3 regions of the Rhizobium sp. RSm-3 genome follow, and region 1 is predicted to be linked to each of the others. Evidence: predicted binding sites of a transcription regulator. Region 1 holds the regulator's gene; each other region holds the start of a gene.
What was found. Region 1 encodes LexA, which represses DNA repair genes until DNA is damaged. Its sites were predicted from a motif close to TGTTCNNNNTGTGTTCNG; they were not measured.

Region 1 (7,766 bases):
TCGAGCGTTTCCGTCAGCGAACCGATCTGGTTGACCTTGACGAGGATCGAGTTGGCGACACCCATGCGGATGCCGTCGCGCAGACGGGCGGAGTTGGTGACGAAGAGATCGTCGCCGACGAGCTGGGTCTTCTTGCCGGTCAGATCGGTCAGCGTCTTCCAGCCGTCCCAGTCGTCTTCGGCCATGCCGTCCTCGATGGAGATGATCGGGTACTTGGCGGCGAGTTCGGCCAGATATTCGGCCATGGCGCCCGATTCGAGCGTGCGGCCTTCACCTTCGAGAACGTATTTGCCGTCCTTGAAGAACTCGGTCGAGGCGCAATCGAGGCCGAGGTAGATGTCCTCACCCGGCTTGTAGCCGGCTTTCTCGACCGACTTCATGATGAAGTCGAGGGCTTCCGAAGCGCTCTTCAGGCCCGGTGCGAAACCGCCTTCGTCACCGACATTGGTGTTGTGGCCCTGCGCTGCCAGTTCCTTGCGCAGCGTATGGAAGACTTCCGAACCCATACGCACGGCTTCGGCGATCGTATCGGCGCCGACCGGCAGAATCATGAATTCCTGGAAATCGATCGGATTGTCGGCATGGGCGCCGCCGTTGATGATGTTCATCATCGGCACCGGCAAGAGGCTCGCGGAAGCGCCGCCGACATAACGGTAGAGCGGCAGGCCGGAGGCTTGGGCGGCAGCCTTGGCGACGGCCAGCGACACGCCGAGGATGGCGTTGGCGCCGAGGCGCGACTTGTTCGGCGTGCCGTCCAGCTCGATCATGATGTTGTCGATCTGGATCTGGTTTTCGGCATCGATGCCGCCGATCGCGTCGAAGATCTCGGTATTGGCCGCATCGACCGCCTTTTGCACGCCCTTGCCGAGGTAGCGCTTGCCGCCGTCGCGCAGCTCGACTGCCTCATGCGCGCCGGTCGAGGCACCCGAGGGAACGGCCGCGCGGCCCATGCTGCCGTCTTCGAGATAGACATCGACTTCGACGGTGGGGTTGCCACGGCTATCGAGAATCTCGCGGGCGATGATATCGGTGATTGCAGTCATGGGTTCTTCCTGCTCGGTGGGTGATCAATCGTTCGAAGCCTGTCATAATCGAAGGCGTGCAAATTACAATGGCGCATTGCGGCACCCTCGACCTGCATGTCCGATCGTCGCTATAGCACGAACATGTCAGGCTTTTGACTGTCAGCCCTTGGCGACGGCGTCGAAGGCCAGCAGCTTTTCCAGAAGCCGCGGCATGTCCTTGAGATAGACCATGTTCGGGCCGTCGGACGGTGCGTTGTCGGGGTCCTGGTGGGTTTCGACGAAAACGCCGGCAATACCGGTCGCCACCGCTGCGCGCGCCAACGTTTCCACGAATTCCCGCTGACCGCCGGAAGAATCGCCCTGCCCGCCCGGCTGGGCCACGGAATGGGTGGCATCGAAGACGACGGGGGCGCCCATCGACGCCATGATCGGCAGCGAGCGCATGTCGGAAACCAGAGTGTTGTAACCGAAGGAGGCGCCGCGTTCGCAGAGCAGCACGTTCGGGTTGCCGCTGGCGTTGAGCTTCTTCAGCACATTCTTCATGTCCCAAGGGGCAAGAAACTGGCCCTTCTTGACATTGACCGCGCGGCCGGTCTCGGCGGCGGCGATCAGAAGGTCGGTCTGGCGGCAGAGGAAGGCCGGGATCTGCAGGACATCGACCACCTTTGCCACTTCGGCGCATTGCTCGGCGGTGTGAACGTCGGTCAGGACGGGAAAGCCGAACTCCTTCTTGAGATCGGCAAAGACCTGCATGCCCTTTTCAAGGCCGATGCCGCGCTCGGCCGAAAGCGAGGTCCGGTTCGCCTTATCGAAGGAACTCTTGTAGACGAGGCCGATGCCGAGCTTGGCACAGAGCTCCTTCAGCGTGCCGGCAACCATGAAGGCATGGTCGCGGCTCTCCATCTGGCAAGGGCCGGCAATCAGCGACAGGCGGCCGGTATTGGAAAAGGTGACCTGGCCTGCGCCCTCGCCGATCCTCACTTCCGAATTCGTATCAGTGCTCATCATCTTTCCTCGAAGGCGAAAAGCGTGCCCTGCCCGGGTGCCGGCTTCACCAGAATGCGATTGTTCTTGCGCGTGTATGTCACTCCGTTAGCAGCCAAATGTGCTTCTGTCACGGCAAGATCGGCAACAGCGAAGAGGATAGCCCGGCCGCGCAGGCCGCGGTCGGCGGAGGAGACGGCAACCTCGAAATAGGCCTCCAGCCCTTCCGGCGTCATCAGGCTGATTTTCGCATTCGGCGCCGCGATATTGACGCCGAAACCGGTTTTCTCGACGGCCGATTGCGCCATGGCAAGGCTGACGAAGCCGGCGAAGGCGGCGGCATCAGGCGCGCAGAGGGCGATCTCGGCGATGCCGGTGACGCCATTGGCATGCGTCTCCAGCGCGCCGCGGTCGGCCGGCAATGGATTGATGCGCTGGCAGGTGAAGAGAAAGAAATCGGGTGCCCGCAGATCACCTGCAAAGGCTAGTTTGAAGCTGCCGACGCTCTTAGAGCCGTCCGGCATTTTCATCGCCCGGCTGAACTCCAGCATGTCGCCGGCGTTCAATCCGCCTGCAATGAAGCTTTGATGGTCGAGGCCGGCATCTTCAGTGCCGAAAACCACCGCCGAAAGCCCTTCCTCGCCGCAACGGAAGCGGAAGGCCCGGTTGCGGGCGGTGAAGACATTGCCTTGCCGCGCTGATGCCTCGGTCTCCTCGACGCTCGCGATACCGAGCGGCTCCAGATAGGTCTTGTCGGCAAAGAAGACGCAGGCATTCTCCGTTCCGAAGGGATGGCGGGCATCGGCGGCAACGGTGAAGCCGAGCTTGCCGAGCCTTTCGCGCGCCAGATCGATATTGACGACGGGCAGCACGACATGATCCAGCGGGTGCGGCTTGGCGGAATGCGTGTTCATGATATCCCCTCCTGCAATCGCGAAGAGATGTGCGACGACGCCATCCTCAATGCAAGACATGTGTGCCAATCCGGCGAATGAAAATAAAAATCTCAACGAGTTGGCGCCAAGTTTTACGGAAATTTAGCTACTTGCGGAACACATATGGAACATATAGTGTCTGTTCTGGATTTGTTTCAATCAGGGGTCACACGTCGATGCTCACGCGCAAACAACAGGAGCTTCTCCTTTTCATTCACGAGCGCATGAAAGAATCCGGCATTCCGCCCTCTTTCGACGAGATGAAGGATGCCCTGGATCTGGCCTCGAAATCCGGCATTCACCGGCTGATCACAGCACTCGAGGAACGCGGTTTCATTCGCCGCCTACCGAACCGCGCCCGGGCGCTCGAGGTCATCAAGCTTCCCGAGGCCTACAGCCCCAGCATCCAGCCCCGGCGCGGCTTTTCGCCGAGCGTCATCGAGGGCAGCCTCGGCAAGCCCCAGCCGGTCGCCGCCCCCGCGCCTGTCAAACCCGTCGCCGACAACGGCAACTCGGTCTCGGTGCCAGTCATGGGCCGAATCGCTGCCGGTGTTCCGATCTCAGCGATCCAGAACAACACCCACGACATCGTCGTTCCCTCAGACATGCTCGGCTCCGGTGAACATTACGCGCTGGAGGTGAAAGGCGATTCGATGATCGACGCCGGCATTTTCGACGGCGACACGGTGATCATCCGCAACGGCAGCACCGCAAGTCCCGGCGACATCGTCGTCGCCCTGGTCGACGACGAGGAGGCGACGCTGAAGCGCTTCCGGCGCAAGGGCGCGTCGATCGCGCTTGAAGCGGCCAACCCTGCTTATGAGACCCGGATCTTCGGACCGGACCGCGTCAAGGTGCAGGGCAAGCTCGTCGGCCTCATTCGCCGCTATCACTGACGCTGGACGGGCCGGTTTCGGCAAAACTGTTGCTGCGCCAGTCATAGGCACGTTGGCGCATCCACGGCCGCGACAGGCTCTCGAATGCGGTTGCGACCTCCAGGCCGGCAGCCGCGAAGCGCAATTCGACGGAACCGGTCCTGCGCAACGTCTCACCGGTGAAGAGCGTCGCGCCTGAGCGGCAGCTGTTGAACCGCAGACGGACAGCCGTCACGACAATATCGGCCGCATCGCAGGCCGGACCGAGATAGGCGGCATTGTCGATGACCGTTACCACGCGGCCATTGCCAAGCCTTGATGTGCACCAGGCCTTCTTGACGCAGGAAAAGCGGTTTGCTTCGCCGCCCGCGGCCGCCGCCCGCATCGCCGTCCTCGCTTCGTTCTGCTGATCGCGGGAAAGCCTGACGCGGCGGTCTTCTCCCTCCGGCGGGATAGCGGGGCCGTCCAGCATCGTCGGCGGGTGATGGGTCGGCAGGACCAGCGCTCTCTGCCACTGGTCGAAGATGAAATCCGGCGGGTTTTCACGGTTGGAAGCCATTGCCGCCCCTGCAACGAGCGCGACCAGGCTGCCATCCTCCGAAATCACCAAATCCGGCGGCCGGGGGACCGGCAGAACCAGCAGGATGAGCGTCGAGACGGCGAGGATCAATGTACCGACATGGCGCAGCCGGGTGCGCAGCAGCGTCAGCAGCAGGAAGCCTGCCACGGCCACGGCGAAATACCAAGCGGGCAAACGGCCGACGCCGATATCGCCGCCCCAGCCGGACACCGTCTTGGCGACAGCGATTACCAGGTCGAGGCCGAAGCCGACCACCTCCCAGAGTGGAGCGTCCAGACCGAACGGCATCAGCAACATCGCCAGCAGCCCGGCCGGCATGACGATGAAGGAGATGATCGGCATCGTCGCGAGGTTTGCCGGCAGGCCGTAAGCGGTCAGCCGATGAAAATGCTCGATCGAAAACAGCGCCGTGGAAAAACCGCCGATCAGCGAGGTCAGTAGGACACCGCCGAAGAAACCGGCGACGGCCACGACCGGCCGGAAGATCGGCAGCTTGAGCAAGGCGTTTTCGCGGATGCGCCGGTCCTTCCACAGCTGATAGCCCGATACCAGTGCCAATGTGGCGGCAAAGGACATCTGGAAGCTCGGCCCCAAGACTTCGGAGGGTGAAATGACGATGATGACTAGCGCCGAGAGAACGACATTGCGCAGGCTGATCGACGGCCGATCGAAGAAGACGGCAATCAGCATGATGGCCATCATGATGAAGGCGCGTTCGGCCGAGACACCGAAGCCGGAGATCAGGAAGTAGGCGGTGACGGCAATGAGCGCGCCTGATGCGGCGATCTTCTTCGTCGGATAGGCCTGAGCGACGGCCGGAAAGAGACTGAGCAGCATGCGGAAGCCGACGAAGAAAATGCCGGCCGACAGCGCCATGTTGAGGCCCGAGATCGCGACGATATGGGCAAGGCCCGACTGGCGCAGCGCCTCCGTCGTCGCATTCGAGATGGCGCGCCGCTCGTCGGTCACCAGCGCGGCGGCGAAGGCGCCGGTGTCGCCGGGCAGGATCGACCGTATGCGGTCGCCGATGCTGCTGCGCAGCCGGTAAAGCCATTCGAGCAGCGCTTCCGACGTCGATCTTGCCGCTTGCGGACCCGCCTCCAAATCCTTCTCCGGAGCGCCATAGAAGAAGCCGTTGGCGCCGATGCCGTCGAAATAGGCGCCGAAGGAGAAGTCGTTGAGTTCGGGAAGTGCGGGGCCTGAGGGCGGCGTCAGCCGTGCCCTGCCGGTGACGATGTCGCCGATCTCGAAAGGCGTGTCGGCGCCGCGGACAATCGCGGTTATGCGCCCCGGCGACCGCTTCAACTCCGGCGCTTCAGTGCCGGTGACGGCAAGAATGTAGCGCCAGCGCCCACGGCCGTCGCCTTCGCGCCGTTCGACACGGCCGGTCACCGTCGTCGTCACCGAGGAATCGAGGATAACGGTCGAAGCCCGCCAGCTCTCGAACTGTGCGCAGAGCATGCCGCAGACCACAAGTGCCAGCGCCAGCAGCGTTGCCCGCAATGCCGTCCGGCTGCGGCCGGTCATCAGAACAGCGATCGTCAGCACCGACAGCGAGAGTAGCGATGCAAAAAGCGGAAAATCGGATGCCGCGAGAAACCAGAAGGCGGCGCCGGCGCCAAGGAAGACCGGTGAAAGCAGCAGCAGGCGGCCGTGATCTGCCTCCTCGCCCAGCATGTGCTTGCAGGCCCGCAGCGAATGCCGGGCCGCAGCCGGCAGCCGGTGGCGCCAGGGTGTCGCCGACTGCGTCCTTGCCGGTCGCGCCACCACGGCAGGCGGAGAAAAACCGGAGGAGCCGGCTGAGCCGGCGCCAGCTTCCGGCCGCAATTCGACTGTCGTCAGTTCCTGCATACGCCGCCCAAGGTCACCCGCGAAGGCGGTCAGAATGCAACCTCCAATCAAATCCGGCAAGAATAATCGATTGAAATGTGAGGGAAAATCGCGAGCGCCAAAAGGCCAGTCGAATCATTGGTTTCCGATATGCGCGCTGCTCATCGCTGCAGTGCCTAAAAGGTGATACTGCAATGCACAAAATGCCGTCACGGTAACTTGGCATTAGCTTCGCGATCATATAGCTATCGGTGAGGACGCTTAACCCCTATGGCGCTTTTATGGCGCCACCGCCATTTCGGAGGATCAGCATGACGGATCAAAGCGCTACAATAAAAATCGGTGACAAATCTGTCGACCTAGCCGTCAAGAGCGGCACGATCGGCCCGAGCGTCATCGATATCGGTGCTCTCTACAAGAACACCGCTTCCTTCACCTACGATCCGGGTTTCACCTCGACCGCATCCTGTGAATCTAAGATCACCTACATCGACGGCGACGAAGGGGTGCTGCTGCACCGCGGCTATCCGATCGAGCAGCTGGCCGAGCATGGCGACTTCCTCGAAGTCTGCTATCTGCTTCTCTACGGCGAACTGCCGACCACCGCGCAGAAGAAGGATTTCGATTACCGCGTCACGCACCACACCATGGTGCACGAGCAGATGAGCCGCTTCTTCACCGGCTTCCGCCGCGATGCGCATCCGATGGCCGTCATGTGCGGCTGCGTCGGCGCGCTGTCGGCTTTCTATCACGACTCCACTGATATCACCGATCCGCACCAGCGCATGGTCGCCAGCCTGCGCATGATCGCCAAGATGCCGACGCTTGCCGCCATGGCCTACAAGTATCATATCGGCCAGCCCTTCGTTTACCCGAAGAACGATCTCGACTACGCATCGAACTTCCTGCGCATGTGCTTTGCCGTGCCTTGCGAGGAATATGTGGTCAATCCGGTGCTTGCCCGCGCCATGGACCGCATCTTCATCCTGCATGCCGATCACGAGCAGAACGCCTCGACCTCGACCGTCCGTCTTGCCGGTTCGTCGGGTGCCAACCCGTTCGCCTGCATCGCCGCCGGCATCGCCTGCCTCTGGGGCCCTGCCCATGGCGGCGCCAACGAAGCAGCGCTCAACATGCTGAATGAAATCGGCTCGGTCGACCACATTCCAGAATATATTGCCCGCGCCAAGGACAAGAACGATCCGTTCCGCCTGATGGGCTTCGGTCACCGCGTCTACAAGAACTATGATCCGCGCGCCAAGATCATGCAGAAGACGACGCATGAGGTGCTCGGCGAGCTCGGCATCAAGGACGATCCGTTGCTCGAAGTGGCGATGGAGCTGGAGCGTATCGCGCTCACCGATGAATATTTCATCGAAAAGAAGCTCTATCCCAACATCGACTTCTATTCCGGCATCACGCTGAAGGCGCTGGGCTTCCCCACGACCATGTTCACCGTGCTCTTCGCGCTGGCCCGCACCGTCGGCTGGATCGCGCAGTGGAACGAGATGATCGAGGATCCGGAACAGCGCATCGG
Region 2 (7,766 bases), on a different contig from region 1:
CTTGATGAACTCCAGATAACGCTTCTCGACATCGTCGGAAAACTGCTCGCGGCGGATCGCCTGCTCCAGAACGTACATCAGGTGAACCGGATCGGCGCCGATATCGGTGGTATCGTGATTGAAGGTGGAGGCGAGCACTTTGAAGGCGAAGCGGGTCGATATTCCGTCCATGCCCTCGTCGATGCCGGCGGCATCCCGGTATTCCTGAACGCTGCGGGCGCGCGGATCGGTCTCCTTGAGGCTCTCGCCGTCATAGGTGCGCATCTTCGAGAAGAACGTCGAGTTCTCATGCTTGCGCAGACGGGACAACACCGAGAAGCGGGCAAGCATTTCAAGCGTTGCCGGGGCGCACGGCGTATCCGCAAGCTCCGATCCCTCGATCAGCTTCTCGTAGATCTTCTGCTCTTCCGCCACGCGCAGGCAATAGGGAACTTTGATGACGCAGATGCGGTCGATGAAGGCCTCGTTGTTCTTGTTGGCCTTGAAGGTCTGCCATTCCGCTTCGTTCGAATGCGCCAGCACGATACCCGAGAAGGGTATGGCGCCGATATTCTCGGAGCCGATATAGTTGCCCTCCTGCGTCGCTGTCAGCAGCGGGTGCAGCATCTTGATCGGCGCCTTGAACATTTCGACGAATTCAAGCACGCCCTGATTGGCGCGGTTGAGCCCGCCCGAATAGCTGTAGGCGTCGGGATCGTTCTGCGAGTAGGTCTCGAGCTTGCGGATATCGACCTTGCCGACCAGCGACGAGATATCCTGATTGTTCTCGTCACCGGGCTCGGTCTTGGCGATGGCGATCTGGCGCAACCGCGAAGGCTGTATCCTGACGACACGGAAGCGGGAAATATCACCGCCAAAGTCGTCGAGCCGCTTCAGGCACCACGGGCTCATCAAACCGTTCAGGCGCCGCATCGGGATGCCATATTGCTCCTGGAGCAGCGGCCCCATCGTTTCCGGATCGAAAAGGTTGAGCGGACTTTCGAAAACCGGGCTGATCTCGTCGCCCGCCTTCAGCACGTAGATCGGATGAACCTCCATCAGCAGCTTCAGCCGCTCCGCCAAGGACGACTTGCCGCCGCCGACCGGGCCGAGGAGATAGAGGATCTGCTTACGCTCCTCCAGCCCCTGCGCGGCATGCCGGAAGAAGGAAACGATGCGCTCAATCGTTTCCTCCATGCCATGGAAGCCGGCAAAAGCAGGATAGATCCGGATGGTCCTGTTCATGAAGATCCGGCCCAGGCGCGCGTCCCTGGCGGTGTCGACCATCTGCGGCTCGCCTATGGCGGCGAGCAGGCGCTCGGTCGCATTGGCATAGGCGATCGGGTCCTTTTTGCAGAGATCGAGATATTCCTGCACCGACAGGTCGGTTTCGCGGCGCGCTTCGTAACTGCGCGTAAACGCATCGAATACGGATTCACTCAGCATGGGACCTCCATTAAGGTTTATGCCGCAGGCTCTAAGCCGTATAACCATCGAGATGGCTACGGCGTTCCTAAGAATCAATAATTTCGTAGGTATATTCGACGCTCACCGGCTATTTCTTGCAACGCACAAAAACGTGCATTCACCGGTTATTTTTACTCTACGAAACTGTTTCACATTATAGTTGAAAAAAGCACGCTTGCGGTATCAGCACATTTCGCGACGTGACAGAAAGATGAAAAGGGTGTGCAATGTCGCCCGTGATTCGAGTTCCGGAAAAATCGACGATTGGCAGCCAGATCTGCCCAGAGTCGATGCCGGGACAGCATGTGCCGATCCCGGCTGACATCTTGAAAACGGCCGCATTCCGGCCGTGAGTCGATCGTTGCGATCATCCGCCCGCCGGTGCAATTCAGCCGTTGAATGCCTTCTCCAGCGCGCCGACGTCGATCTTGACCATGCCGAGCATCACCTCGGTCACACGCTTGGCCCGCTCGCGGTCGTCGTCGGCGATCATCTCGGCAAGCATGCGCGGCACGATCTGCCAGGATAGGCCCCAGCGATCCTTCAGCCAGCCGCAGGCCTCCGGCGTGCCGCCATTGGCGAGGAACGCGTCCCATATCCGATCGATCTCGGCCTGGTTTTCCAACAGAATCGCGATCGAGAAGGAATGGTTGAAACTATCGAGCGGGCCGGCTCTCATCGCCAGGAAGGCCTGGTCGCCGAGCGTGAACTCGATCAGCTCGACGCTGCCCGGAGGCCCGCTCGGCGTTTCCGCCGGAAGGATGGTGGTGCGGCCGATGCCGGAATCCGGGATAATGGACACATAGAATTCGACGGCTTCGCGCGCTTGCTCCGCGAACCAGAGATTCGAAACGACCTTCGTCATGATGCAGCCTCCTTGCTGACGGCAGATCCGGACCACTGTCCGATGATCCAAGGACGCCCCGCCGGCGCGGCTTCCGACAAAGTGCGGCTGAAATTTTCCCTCATATCGCCGCTGTCCTATCCAGCAGCCCTGCCGCCATGCGCAAACCCCTTGGGATAGCGGCGGCTTGGGAATGAAAGCAGAACATCTTTTCTGGTCTTTCCTTCCCGAATCACTACATTACGCGCCATGAGCAATAGTTTCGACGATATTCCCTTCTTCGACGAAGAGCCGGGCGAGATGGCGCGCAAGCCGCAGCCGCCCGCCGCATCAGCCGGAAGGGCGCCCGCCACCGGTGGCATTGCCGCCCGCGCCATGGCGGCCCGCGACGGCGGCAGCCGGCCGGATTATCTCGCCGGGCTGAACCCCGAGCAGACCGAAGCCGTCGAAACCCTGGAAGGCCCGGTCCTCGTGCTTGCCGGCGCCGGCACCGGCAAGACGCGCGTGCTGACGACCCGCATTGCCCATATCCTCAATACCGGCCGCGCCTTCCCCTCGCAGATTCTCGCCGTCACCTTTACCAACAAGGCCGCCCGCGAGATGAAGGAGCGCATCGCGCTGCTCGTCGGCGGCGCTGTCGAAGGCATGCCCTGGCTCGGCACCTTCCACTCGATCGGCGTCAAGCTCCTGCGCCGCCACGGCGAACTCGTCGGCTTGCGCTCCGATTTCACCATTCTCGACACCGACGATGTCGTCCGCCTGATCAAACAGTTGATCCAAGCCGAAGGCCTCGACGACAAACGCTGGCCGGCCAAACAGTTCGCCGGCATGATCGACACCTGGAAGAACAAGGGGCTCGGCCCGGCCGATATCCCCGAGGGCGATGCCCGCGCCTTTGCCAATGGCCGCGGCCGCGACCTCTATTTCGCCTATCAGGCGCGCCTGACGACGCTGAATGCCTGCGATTTCGGCGACCTGCTGATGCATCCGATCGCGATCTTCCGCAAGAACCCGGATCTCTTGAAGGAATATCACGGCCGCTTCCGCTATATCCTCGTCGACGAGTATCAGGACACCAACACCGCGCAATATATGTGGCTCAGGCTCCTTGCCCAGCGCACCAAGGGCGAGCCGCAGAACGTCTGCTGCGTCGGCGACGACGATCAGTCGATTTATGGCTGGCGCGGCGCCGAGGTCGACAACATCCTGCGCTTCGAGAAGGATTTCCCCGGCGCCAAGGTCATCAAGCTCGAGCGCAACTACCGCTCGACCGAACACATCCTCGGAGCCGCCGCCCATCTGATCGCCCATAATGAAGGGCGGCTTGGCAAGACGCTGTTCACCGAACGCTCCAATCCGGATGACGTCAAGGTACAGGTGCATGCCTCCTGGGATTCGGAGGAGGAAGCCCGCGCCATCGGCGAGGAGATTGAGCAGCTTCAGCGCGGCAAACATCTGCTGAACGATATGGCGATCCTCGTGCGCGCCTCCTTCCAGATGCGCGAATTCGAAGACCGTTTCGTCACACTCGGCCTCAACTACCGCGTCATCGGCGGCCCGCGCTTCTACGAGCGCCTCGAGATCCGCGATGCCATGGCCTATTTCCGCCTTGTCGCTCAAGCTTCCGACGACCTCGCCTTCGAGCGCATCATCAACACGCCGAAGCGCGGTCTCGGTGATACGACGGTGCGCGCACTGCATGACTACGCGCGAGCCCGCGATATCCCGATGCTTGCGGCAGCCGCCGACATCATCGAAACGGACGAGTTGAAGCCGAAGGCGCGCAAAGCCCTCTTCGACGTGATTCAATCTTTCCGCCGATGGCAGGAACTGCTTGAAAACACACCGCATACCGAACTTGCCGAGCAGATCCTCGAAGAGTCCGGCTATACCGACATGTGGAAGAACGACAAGAGCGCCGAAGCGCCCGGCCGCCTTGAAAACCTGAAGGAACTGATCCGCTCGATGGAAAGCTTCGAGTCGATGCGGGGCTTTCTCGAGCACGTCTCTCTTGTCATGGATGCCGAGACCAACGAGAACCTCGATGCCGTCTCGATCATGACGCTGCACTCGGCCAAGGGCCTGGAGTTCGACACCGTCTTCCTGCCGGGCTGGGAGGAAGGCCTCTTCCCGCATCAGCGCTCATTGGACGAAAGCGGCCGCGCCGGCCTGGAGGAGGAACGCCGCCTCGCCTATGTCGGCATCACCCGCGCCAAGCACCGCTGCCACATCTGGTTCGTCTCCAACCGCCGCATCCACGGCCTCTGGCAATCGACCCTGCCCTCGCGTTTCCTCGACGAGCTGCCGGAGACCCATGTCGAGGTCGCCGAAATGGAGCAGAGCTACGGCGGCTATGGCCGCGGCGGCTACGGCCAGTCCCGCTTCGACAAATCAGAACCCTTTGCCAATTCCTATTCCACCCCCGGCTGGAAACGCGCCCAGGCCAACAAGACCGACGCCACGCGCGACAATTGGGGCAGCCGCTCCGGCCACGCCGTCGAACGTATCGGCTATGGCGAAAGCGGCCCGAAGGGACGGACGATCGACGGCGAGCTGGTGGCAAAATCCACTTCGTCGGAACCGTCGCGCTTCACCCTCGGCGACCGCGTGTTCCACCTGAAATTCGGCAACGGCAACATCACCGGCATCGAAGGCAACAAGCTGACGATCGAGTTCGACCGGGCCGGGCAGAAGCGGGTGCTGGACGGGTTCGTCGAGCGCGTCTGACAATCCGCCGGCGCAACGCGAAAACCTTCACCCGAGCATTCGCATGCTTCCCAGCCCGAGAATGTCGTTCATCAGGGCGATGCCCATGCCGATGGCGACGATCGACAATCCGATCAGGAACAGCCGGCGCGACCTGTCATATTTGACGGCAAGCAGCGAGTCCCGCGCCAAGAGATCGGCAAACACCTTCACCTGAATGGCGATGCCGACGGTCAGGAACGACATCGGCAGCAGATCGATGCGGCTCCAGTCATTGGGATTGGAAACCCAGAGGCTGATGAAATTAAGGGAGAAACCGAGGATGATCCCGGTCGCCGTCAGCGACCCGTTGCGGAACGTCGCATCGATCTTCTCGTTCGGTTCTGCCTCGGACATGGTTTCGCTTCCGGCTTGCGTCTGAGCAAGAAAGGCAGAAATCGCGGCCGGGAGCAAGATTGCCCTCGCATCTCGCTTTCGCGACCGGTGCAGAACTCCGTCCGGCCGAACCCACCCACCTATAAAAATACAATAATTCCAATAGGATATATTTGGTAACCGAAAAGTTAACGTGTCAAAACGTCGCTTTGACGCATTGCGCAAATCAGCTTAGCCCGGAATCTGCCCGTCCATGAAAGGCGGGCTTCACGACGAACTTTTCGAAGGAGGTTCAAGTGACCAGTGTTTCATCTCTCGGCAGCACATTATCCCAGTACCAGTCTCCGCTTTCCAGCCTCGACAAGAATGGCGACGGCGTCATTTCCCCGGATGAGCTCGCCGCCGCATCGCAATCCTCGTCATCCGGCACGGCTGCGACATCAGACGACAGCGATGACGGCAGCGCCGATATCGCCAAGAAGATCACCGCCGACATCCTGTCGCTGATGCTGTCCCTGCAGAAGGCCGACGGCAGCGACGATCAGAGCGACGGCAGCGATCCGAGCGGCGACGATTCCAAGGGCGTCTTTGCCGCGATGGATACAAATGGTGACGGCAAATTGACCGAGTCCGAATTCCTCGCCGCCGATCCGAACAAAATTAATGCGTCAGGCGATAGCGACCCGCTCCTCACCAAAGTGCTGAGCGACATGCAGACGGCCCTGCAAGCCCACCGCAATACCTACGGCGCTTCCGCCGCAGCGGATGATTCCACAGCCGACGGCGTGACCGCGGCATAGTTCGGCATGGGGCTCCGCCGGGGGAGCCTCGATCCGCCGCCAGACGCAAAATCGGCTTCCTCCTTCCCTTTTCATTTCGACACGCGAGCCGTCGCGACAATCGCAATGGTTGCATTAGCGTATTCTTTTTCAGCCAGCTACTACCGCTAGTACCAGAATTAACACTTGCGCGCCGACGCCGGGAAATCCACTAGTTGATGCGTGCAATATGCTTGGCGTCTTACACTGAGATAAGCGAAGGGATTGGCCTTGATGAAAGCGCTGCTGCTCGTCGACATTCAGAATGGCTTCTGTCCGGGCGGCAATCTGCCGGTGCCGGATGGCGACAAGGTGGTTCCCGTCGCAAACAGCCTGATCGACAGCGGCAAATACGGCCTCATCGTCGCCTCGCAGGATTGGCACCCGCCAGGCCACGGCAGCTTCGCCTCCGCCCATCCGGGCGCCGCGCCTTTCGAGATGGGCGAGCTGTCGGGCAAGCCGCAGATGATGTGGCCTGACCACTGCATCCAGGGCACGCTCGATGCCGAACTGCATCCCGAGCTGAAATCCGCAGAGATCGACCTGATCCAGCAGAAGGGCGAGGATCCCGATATCGACAGCTATTCGGCCTTCCGCGACAATGACCGTGATGCCTCGACCGGCCTTTCCGATTTCCTCGAGGACCAGGGTGTCACCGACCTCGACGTCTGCGGGCTGGCGACCGACTATTGCGTCAAATTCTCTGCCCTCGACGCGCTGGAGATGATGCCTGGTGTTCGCGTCCGCTTCATCGAGGATGCAAGCCGCGGCATCAGCCCCGAAGGCGTCGCCGCCGCCATCGACGAGATGCGCGCCCATGGCATCGCGATCATCGACAGCGCTGAGGTGCTGGCCGGCTGACCCACGCCAAAGACAACGTAGGGAATGTCGGTTTGGCGCACGCCCACCCTCCTTGGCGCTGAACAACGAGAGCGACTGATGTCCGGCGTCTTATTTCATGACATAGGCGTCGTAGGTCTCATCGCTCCCGGAAACCGGGCCGAAGCGTTTGACGAGGTCTGTGGCACGCTGGAAAGCAAAAATGTCCTGCGGCGTTAAATGAAGGCCCTGATTTCCGTCCCCAGACGCTAGGATTATTCCTCCCGCTCGAGAAGATGGATGTCCTCGGCCAGGTCTTCCATTCTCTTCAATAGGGCCGCTTGAGCATCTCTCAGCCCTCGATTGTAGAGGTACGGCCCGATCTCCACGGCGAAAAAATCAAGCAGGAATTCGGCCGGCAAGGCGCCGATGGGATCGAGTTCCCGGTCGAAATAAGCGCGGATGCGCGAAACGATTTCAGCCTTTTCTTCCTTCGAAAACTCGATCTTCTTCATGAGGTCCTCTCTGGCCGACGCGATCAGGGTTTTGATGCTTCAGCGAAATCGATAGGTCAATCAACGAAATTCAATTGCCGCGGCAGATCACAGACCATAAGTCAAAGCTGAATTTCCAACAGGATCACCCATATGAATCGCGCCGACTTTGTTGAAGGTTTGCGGGGCGGCTCCGCCGTTGCGCTGGCGTCGGCGCCCTTTGGCGCGTTGTTCGGGGCGCTCGCCGTCGAAAACGGCCTGTCG
Region 3 (7,766 bases), on a different contig from region 1:
GAGGCTCGCCTTGCGGATATCCGTCTCGTCGATCCGCGTCGAGCTGGAGGAGGCGATGGAGACGGTGGCGGTCGCCAGGATCTGCACGAACAGTTCCTCGCGCCGTTGCGCCGAAAGCTGCTTGGAATCGTTCAGACCCTCCGGGATGCGCTTCGGATCGAGGATGACGGCGGCCGCGACGACCGGCCCGGCCAGCGGCCCGCGGCCTGCCTCGTCGGCGCCGGCGACCGGCCAATGGCCGGCCTTGCGGGCTTTGAGTTCCAGCCGAAAATCCGGCACCAGCGGAGCCGCTTGGAAAAGCTGGGGAGAATCGGGTGGCGTGCGAGGTTTCATGCGGCTGAACCTCGCACGCCAACCCGATTGCCCGCAAGTCCCCGATCAGGGCGGCGGTCGGGGACCGGGTCCGGCGGATGGTGGCGGTCATTGCCATCCGCGGGAATTGCGCTCGGGGCTCGAAAACAGGGCGGTTTTTCTGAGCAGCCGATGCGCAAGCTTCAAGCAATTCCAGGAAAAGTGCCTTGCGATTTTCCGTCCGGAATTGCGTAAAAGGTCAGATTAATTCCAGGAAAAGTGTTTTGCGGTTTTCCCTGAGCAAAGCGCGAAGCGCTTTTGCCAAAAATTGCGTAAGAACAAAGCCTAAAGCAGTGACAGCTGCACGCCGCTGCCATCCGGCGGCACGAACAGATCGTCGCGCAGCGGCATGCCGCGTCGCGTCAGGCCGAAACGCCTGGCGGCCATTTCGAAACGGCGGGCGATCTGCCAGGCATAGGGACCGGCGCCCTTCATGCGCTTGCCGAATTCGGCATCGTAATCCTTGCCGCCGCGCATCGAGCGCACCAGCGACATCACATGCCGGTAGCGATCCGGATAGTGCTGCAGCAGCCAGTCGCGGAAGAGCGGGCTGACTTCGAGCGGCAGCCTCAGGATGACATAGCTCGCCTCGGCGGCGCCGGCGGCCTTGGCCGATTCGAGAATGCGCTCCAGCTCGTGATCGTTCAGCGCCGGGATCAGCGGCGCGGCCATCACAGCCGTCTGGATGCCCGCTTCCGACAGCGTGTGAATGGTCTCCAGCCGGCGCGGCGGCGTGGCGGCGCGCGGCTCCATCGTCCGGGCAAGCTTGCGGTCAAGCGTGGTCACGGAGATGCCGACGCGCACCAGGTTCTTCGCCGCCATCTCCTGCAGAATGTCGAGATCCCGCAGGATCATCGCCGACTTGGTGACGATCGAGACCGGATGGTTCGCCTTGTTCAAAACCTCGAGAATACCGCGCATGATGCGCCACTCCTTCTCGACCGGCTGATAGGGGTCGGTATTGGTGCCGATCGCGATCGCCCGCACCTTGTAGCCCGGCTTGGCAAGTTCCCGCTCCAGCAGCTTTGCCGCATCCGGCTTGGCAAACAGCTTCGTCTCGAAATCCAGCCCCGCCGAAAGCCCCATATAGGCGTGTGTCGGCCGGGCGAAACAATAGATGCAGCCATGCTCGCAGCCGCGATAGGGATTGATCGAGCGGTCGAAGCCAATGTCAGGCGATTCATTACGGGTGATGGCCGTGCGCGGCTTCTCGATCTGCACGTCCGTCTTGAACGGCGGAAGCTCTTCCAGCGTCTGCCAGCCGTCGTCGAAGGTCTCGCGCTGCTGCGCCTCGAACCGCCCCGTCGGGTTCAGTCCCGCCCCACGCCCGCGTCGCCGATCGACCTCGATCCTCAGACCGGAGGACACGATCATCGCATCGGCAATATCTGCCGTATTGGCAGGCGCGAATGCGGCCTGCCCTGCAAGGGACTGCTCTCTCATCGGATTCTCCCGCGGCAAAAGCCATCGCTTCCGCCCGTTTTGATGATTAAATTCCTATCCGCAAAGCAGGAACAATGCAAGAACAAAATGCGGAAAACGCCGCTGGCAAAAATTTGTGCGGCGCATTATGAATGAGCAATGTTGACGGTTGTTCTCGAATGTCAGGATCAGGAATCTGAGCTGGCCCAGACTTTATCGGTATTGGTGGCAGGTGCCGTGGAGGGGCTTGTCAGCGATGTGATCGTGCTCGATCACTGCTCGCAGGACGGCACCTCGCGGGTCGCCGACGCCGCTGGCTGCCGTTTTCATTCGCGATGGGATATCAAGGACATCGTTCGCTCGGCCCGCGGCGAATGGCTGCTCTTCGTCGAGCCGGGCGCCCGGCCTCAGGCCGGCTGGATCGACGAGATTGCCGAATATATCGCGCTCAACAAGCTGCCGGCGCGCTTCACCGCCTCGCGCGGCTACCGGCGTCCGTTTCTCAAGCGCTTCGGCCGCGCCGTGCCGCCGCTGGAGCTCGGTCTGCTGATGCCGAAGATCCAGGCGCTGGCCACTGCCAGAAGCGGCATGGCCCTTGCCGAATTCGCCAAGGGCCAGAAGCCGCGCAAGCTCGCCAGCGAACTGATTCCCTCCTGGGTGGCGCGCGCGGCGCGGTAAGCTCTCGGTCATCCACGGCTGGCCGGTTTCCACCGCCCAAAAACCCCTCCCCAACCCCTCCCCACAAGGGGAGGGGCTATAATGCCGCGCTGACGCTATCCCTTTCACCGTCTCATCCGCAGAATCGTTGATGTTTGTCGTGGGGCGGTGCCGCGCCTAGCCCCTCCCCCTTGTGGGGAGGGGTTCTTTCGCGGCGATCGCACCCTTCCACCATCGTGCAAAAGATGGCGCCCAATAGGATTTCGCGCTATAATTCACCATGGCGCCGTCGAAGCGCCGCGCTTCGCAACGGATGGCCATGGAATGCCGGTGGACGGCAGATCAGGTCGGCGACAATCTCCTCTTCTGCCGGGTTCCCGGCGAAAGGAGGTGCGTCATGACACGCGGTAGGATCTACGGCGTACGCAATATGGTCTACGGCCTGCTGGCCGTCATATTGCCGACATTGGTGATCGCGCATCCGCATTCGGCAGCATCGCAAACGATGCTCAGTTGCGCAGGCCGATCCGATGTCGTCAATTTCCTCGACAGGAATTTTGCTGAAAAGCTGACAGCGGTCGGACTGGTCAACCAGAACGCCGTTCTCGAGGTCTATGCCGCCGAAAGCGGAACCTGGACGCTCGTCGTCACGGATGTTCGCGGCATCAGCTGCATCCTGCTGTCGGGTGACAGCTGGGAAACGATGCCGGCTCTGCCGGGCCTTGCCACATAGCCGACGCCGGTGGCAGGCAGCCTATGGTTTGGCGCCGCGTTTCAGGTGCTCGTCCAGACGCGGCATGATCTCGACGAAATTGCAGGGAACGCTGCGGTAGTCGAGCTGTCCTTTCAGGATGCCGTCCCATGCATCCCGGCAGGCGCCGGGCGAGCCCGGCAGCGCAAAGATGAAGGTGGCGTTGGCAACGCCCGCCGTGGCGCGCGACTGGATCGTCGCCGTGCCGATCTTCTCATAGGAAATACGGTGGAAGACGGCGGAAAAGCCGTCCATGCGCTTTTCGAACAAAGGCTCCAGCGCCTCGGGCGTCACATCGCGGCCGGTAAATCCGGTGCCGCCTGTGGTGATGACGACGTCGATCTCATCGCGCTCGGTCCAGGCCTTCACCCGTGCGGCGATTTTCTCGCGATCATCGGGCACGATCGCCCGGTCGACCAGCCGGTGGCCTGCTTCGGCGATCCGCGCCGCCAGTGTGTCGCCTGATTTGTCCGTCTCCGGCGTGCGCGTATCCGAGACGGTGAGGATCGCAATGCCGACGGCGATGAAGGGCCGCTTTTCGTCCAGACCTGCCATCACCTGCCTCCCGAAACCGTTTCCGTCGCCTGGACATACCAGTCGGGCCGCTCGTCGTGAAGAGCTGCCGCCGTCTCTTGTGCCGCCGCCATGGTCGCAAAAATGCCGAAACAGGTGGCGCCGGAGCCGGACATGCGGGTGAGCAGGGCGCCGCGCGCCTGCAGCATCGCCGCGATCTCCGAAATCTCCGGCACGATTGCGCGCGCCGGCGGCTCCAGGTCGTTGCGGGCAGCAGCAATCACTTCAAGCCAATCGGCACTGCCGGCAAGAGCCGGAGCGAGGCTCAGAGCCGGATTGTTCTTTGCCGCCAGCCGGCGAAAAACCTCGGGTGTCGACACACCTTTCAACGGATTGGCGAGCACCATGGCAAAGGCCGGCAGATCAGGCACGGCTTCGATCTGTTCGCCGATGCCGCGGGCAATCAGCGGCCGGCTTTCAAGACACATCGGCACGTCGGCGCCGAGCTTCAGGGCGAGGCCGGCAAGCGCTTCCACCGGTAGGCTCATGCCCCAGAGCCGCATCAGCCCGCGCAGCGCCGCGGCCGCATCGGCCGAGCCGCCGCCGATGCCGGAGGCAACAGGCAGGTTCTTTTCCAGGTGGATATGGACAGGGAAGGCGAGGGCGCCGACCGCTTCGCGCAGGAGATCGCGGGCTCGCAGCACCAGATTGGTGCCGCCGTCGCCGGCAAGCCTCTCGCCGAAACGGCCCGACAGGGTGAAAGCGTCGGCCTGCGCAGGCAGGAAGCCCAGCCGGTCGCCGCAATCGGCGAAGGTCACCAGCATATCGAGCAGATGATAGCCATCTGCCCGCTGGCCCGTCACATGCAAAGCGAGGTTGATTTTCGCGCGCGCCGCTTCGATGACGCCGAACGCCTGGGCGAGGCCCTCTTCAGGCATGCGTCTCGCCCGTCAGGATTTCTTGTCGACCGGCGGCGGGGTGACGGGTGCCGGGTCCGGCTGCTTCTTGTCGGCCGCCTTGGCATCGTCGCTGACGGCGGGCAGGCCGTTGGCGACCTTGTCCTTGATCTTCGGGATCTCGGCGGCTTCGGGCTCGGAGGCAAGCGCCCGGTTCCACTGATAGACGGCCTCGAGCTTGCGGCCGACGCGCCAATAGGCGTCACCGAGATGGTCGTTGATCGTCGCGTCGCCGGCCTTGATCTGGGCTGCCCGCTCCAATTCGTCGACGGCATCGTCGAAACGGTTGAGGCGGAAATAGGCCCAGCCGAGCGAATCGATGATGTAGCCATCGTCAGGGCGAAGCTCGACGGCTTTCTTGATCATGCCGAGACCTTCATCGAGGTTGCGATTCATGTCGATCCAGGAATAGCCGAGATAGTTCAGCACCTGCGGCTGGTCGGGATTGAGCTCCAGCGCCTTGCGGAAATTCGGCTCCGCCTGGTCCCACTTCTTCAGCCGCTCATAGGCGATGCCGCGCTGGAAGAAGACGCTCCAGTTGACGCGGCCGGGAATGGGGCCGATCGCTTCGACCGCCTTGTCGTAATTGGCGGCCATCGCCTCATAGTCCTTGGCGTCGGAGAGCACGCTGCCATAGGCGAGGTAGCTGCGGATGTCCTTCGGGTCGGAGGCGATCAGCGCCTGCAGGTGTTTGCGCGCTTCGTCCACCTTGCCGCCCTGGGCAAGGGCAAGGCCGAGCTGCAGCTCGGAGATGCGCCGCATCGGCGAATTCTCCGGCACCTTCTTGTAGAGTGCGATGGCGCGGTCCATCTGGTTCTGCTTCTCGGCGATGCCGCCGAGCAGCACCAGCGTATCGGCGCTGTTCGGATCGAGCGCATTGGCGGTCTGCAGGTAAAGCGAGACGATGTCCTCGGCGCCGTCGCGGTTCAGAGCGCCGCCGACCGAAAACAGCACGCCGGCAGCGCCTTCTTCGGCCGTCTTGACCTGCTGTTCCTGCTTTTCATCCTTCTCGATACTGTCGCGCAGCGCGTTCAGCGGCGCATAGTTCGGCAGCAGGTTGTCGCCGACGGAAACGGCGTCGAGCGCCTTCTGCTTGTTGCCTTGTGTCGCTTCGAGGCGGGCAAGCGCCATCACCGCGCGCATGAAGGTGTCGGGCGCCGTCGCACCCCCTTCCTTGTCGAGCACGGCATCGTTCAGATGCTTTCGGGCGGATTTGACGTCGCCGGTGGCGATGGCGATCGCGCCGGCATTGTAATTCTGGAAGATGCGGACCCAGTCCGGCCCCTTCATCTTCTCGACCATGGCGAGCGCATCCTTGCCGCGGCCGGCGCCGACGCGGGCCCAGGCAAGCAGCAGGTCGTTCATCATCCGGTCGAGATCGTTCGGCCCCTTATATTTGAGGATGGCCTCGGCGGTCTTGTAGTCGTCGCGGCGCACGGCATCCATGCCGCGCACGATCGTGGTGATGCGCTCGACGGAAGGATCGGCCTTCAGGTCGTCGGCATATTTGACGCCTTCCTTGATGTCGCCGTTGAGCAGCAGCGAGATCATCAGCCGCTGGCGGATCTCGGGATTGCCGGGCTCGATCTGCAGCGCCTTCTTGTAGAGTTCGATCGCCGTTTCGTAGTCGTGATCGACATCGGCCGTGCGCGCCGCAAGGAAGGCGCCGGAGAAAGTGGTAACGCTATCGGCATTGAAGCTATCGGTCTTCTCCGCATCGCCCGGCTTGGCCGCATCCTCGGCACTCACGCCGCCGACACCGCCCAGCGAAAGAACAGCGGCAAGCGCTGCGCTCGTAAGAAGACGGATGGCAAATCTCTGCCGCATTAGGAAACCTTTCTTCGACAGCGTCCCGACAATGGTGCCGGTCGCAAAAATCAGTTGTGTTCACTGATTCATAACAGGATGGCTTTTTTGAAGCGGCGCCGCAAGAAATTCAGCCTGCGATCAAGGACGTTTGATCAATTGACGCGCTCGATGCAGAAGTCGATCACTTCCATCAGGGAGGATTTCCATACCGTATCGGGAAGCGGCGCAAGCGCGTCCCTTGCGATCGTGCCGTAATGGACCGCCCGGCCGATCGTGTCGGCGAGCGTGCCGTATTTGGTGATCAGTCCCAGCGCTTTTTCGAGGTTGGCGTCGGTGCTGTTGCCGGCTTCGATCGCATCGCGCCAGAAGGCGCGCTCGTCCTCGGTGCCGCGGCGATAGGCGAGAATAACCGGCAGGGTGATCTTGCCCTCGCGGAAATCGTCGCCGACATTCTTGCCGAGATCGGCCGCCTTGCCGCCGTAGTCGAGCGCGTCGTCGACCAGCTGGAAGGCGAGCCCCAGATTCATGCCGTAGGATTTCAGCGCGTTGCGGCCGGATTTGCCGGCCTCGGCGACGATCGGCCCGACTTCGGCGGCGGCGGCAAACAGCGCTGCCGTCTTGGCGCGGATGACGGAGAGATAATCGTCCTCCGTCGTCTCCATGTTCTTGGCGACGGAAAGCTGCAGCACTTCGCCTTCGGCAATGATGCAGGCGGCGGAAGACAGAACGTCGAGCGCATCGAGCGAGCCGACATCGACCATCATGCGGAAGGCCTGGCCGAGCAGGAAGTCGCCGACCAGCACGCTTGCCTGGTTGCCCCAGATCATCCGCGCCGTCGATTTGCCGCGGCGCAGGTCGCTTTCGTCGACGACGTCGTCATGCAGCAGCGTCGCGGTGTGCATAAACTCGACCGAGGTGGCGAGCTTGACGTGGTTTTCGCCCCGATAGTCGAACAGCGAGGCGGACGCCAGCGTCAGCATCGGCCGCAGCCGCTTGCCGCCCGAGGAGATCAGATGGTTCGCCACTTCGGGGATCATCTGCACGTCGGAGCCGGCCTTGGACAGAATGAGCTGGTTCACCCGCTCCATATCCGCCCTGGTGAGATCGACCAATGGCTTGATGGATGCCAGTTTGTTTTTGCTTTCTTCAAGCGGTATGACCACGCCCAACGACCCGGACTCCTGTTCATTCTTTGCATCCGACAATAGAAAGGGGCGATGGACGCGGCAAGGGGTGAATTGTCGCGCAAGGCGAAATTGGAAGGAAAACGACGGCAAATGCATGAACTTATCCGCGCCAACGACCCC

Region 2: the regulator LexA is predicted to act here: its motif matches at 2,480-2,497, upstream of BBJ66_RS13760 (ATP-dependent helicase).
Region 3: the regulator LexA is predicted to act here: its motif matches at 1,862-1,879, upstream of BBJ66_RS16610 (PA0069 family radical SAM protein).

What each region holds. Positions count from the first base shown of each region.
Region 1 is NZ_MAWZ01000027.1:25,954-33,719, reverse strand. Features, by position in the region: gene eno (phosphopyruvate hydratase) at 1-1,043, opposite strand, end outside; gene kdsA (3-deoxy-8-phosphooctulonate synthase) at 1,185-2,030, opposite strand; gene BBJ66_RS21935 (VOC family protein) at 2,030-2,923, opposite strand; gene lexA (transcriptional repressor LexA) at 3,121-3,840, shown strand; gene BBJ66_RS21925 (ComEC/Rec2 family competence protein) at 3,821-6,250, opposite strand; gene gltA (citrate synthase) at 6,541-7,766, shown strand, end outside.
Region 2 is NZ_MAWZ01000013.1:110,945-118,710, forward strand. Features, by position in the region: gene BBJ66_RS13750 (PrkA family serine protein kinase) at 1-1,425, opposite strand, end outside; gene BBJ66_RS13755 (VOC family protein) at 1,835-2,311, opposite strand; gene BBJ66_RS13760 (ATP-dependent helicase) at 2,540-5,017, shown strand; gene BBJ66_RS13765 (hypothetical protein) at 5,045-5,392, opposite strand; gene BBJ66_RS13770 (EF-hand domain-containing protein) at 5,668-6,171, shown strand; gene pncA (bifunctional nicotinamidase/pyrazinamidase) at 6,424-7,050, shown strand; gene BBJ66_RS13780 (DUF2164 domain-containing protein) at 7,284-7,523, opposite strand; gene BBJ66_RS13785 (AzlC family ABC transporter permease) at 7,656-7,766, shown strand, end outside.
Region 3 is NZ_MAWZ01000016.1:486-8,251, forward strand. Features, by position in the region: gene BBJ66_RS16605 (ribonuclease HII) at 1-333, opposite strand, end outside; gene BBJ66_RS16610 (PA0069 family radical SAM protein) at 637-1,794, opposite strand; gene BBJ66_RS16615 (glycosyltransferase family A protein) at 1,933-2,451, shown strand; gene BBJ66_RS16620 (hypothetical protein) at 2,828-3,163, shown strand; gene moaB (molybdenum cofactor biosynthesis protein B) at 3,185-3,736, opposite strand; gene BBJ66_RS16630 (4-(cytidine 5'-diphospho)-2-C-methyl-D-erythritol kinase) at 3,736-4,632, opposite strand; gene BBJ66_RS16635 (tetratricopeptide repeat protein) at 4,645-6,477, opposite strand; gene BBJ66_RS16640 (polyprenyl synthetase family protein) at 6,612-7,628, opposite strand; gene BBJ66_RS16645 (putative signal transducing protein) at 7,737-7,766, shown strand, end outside.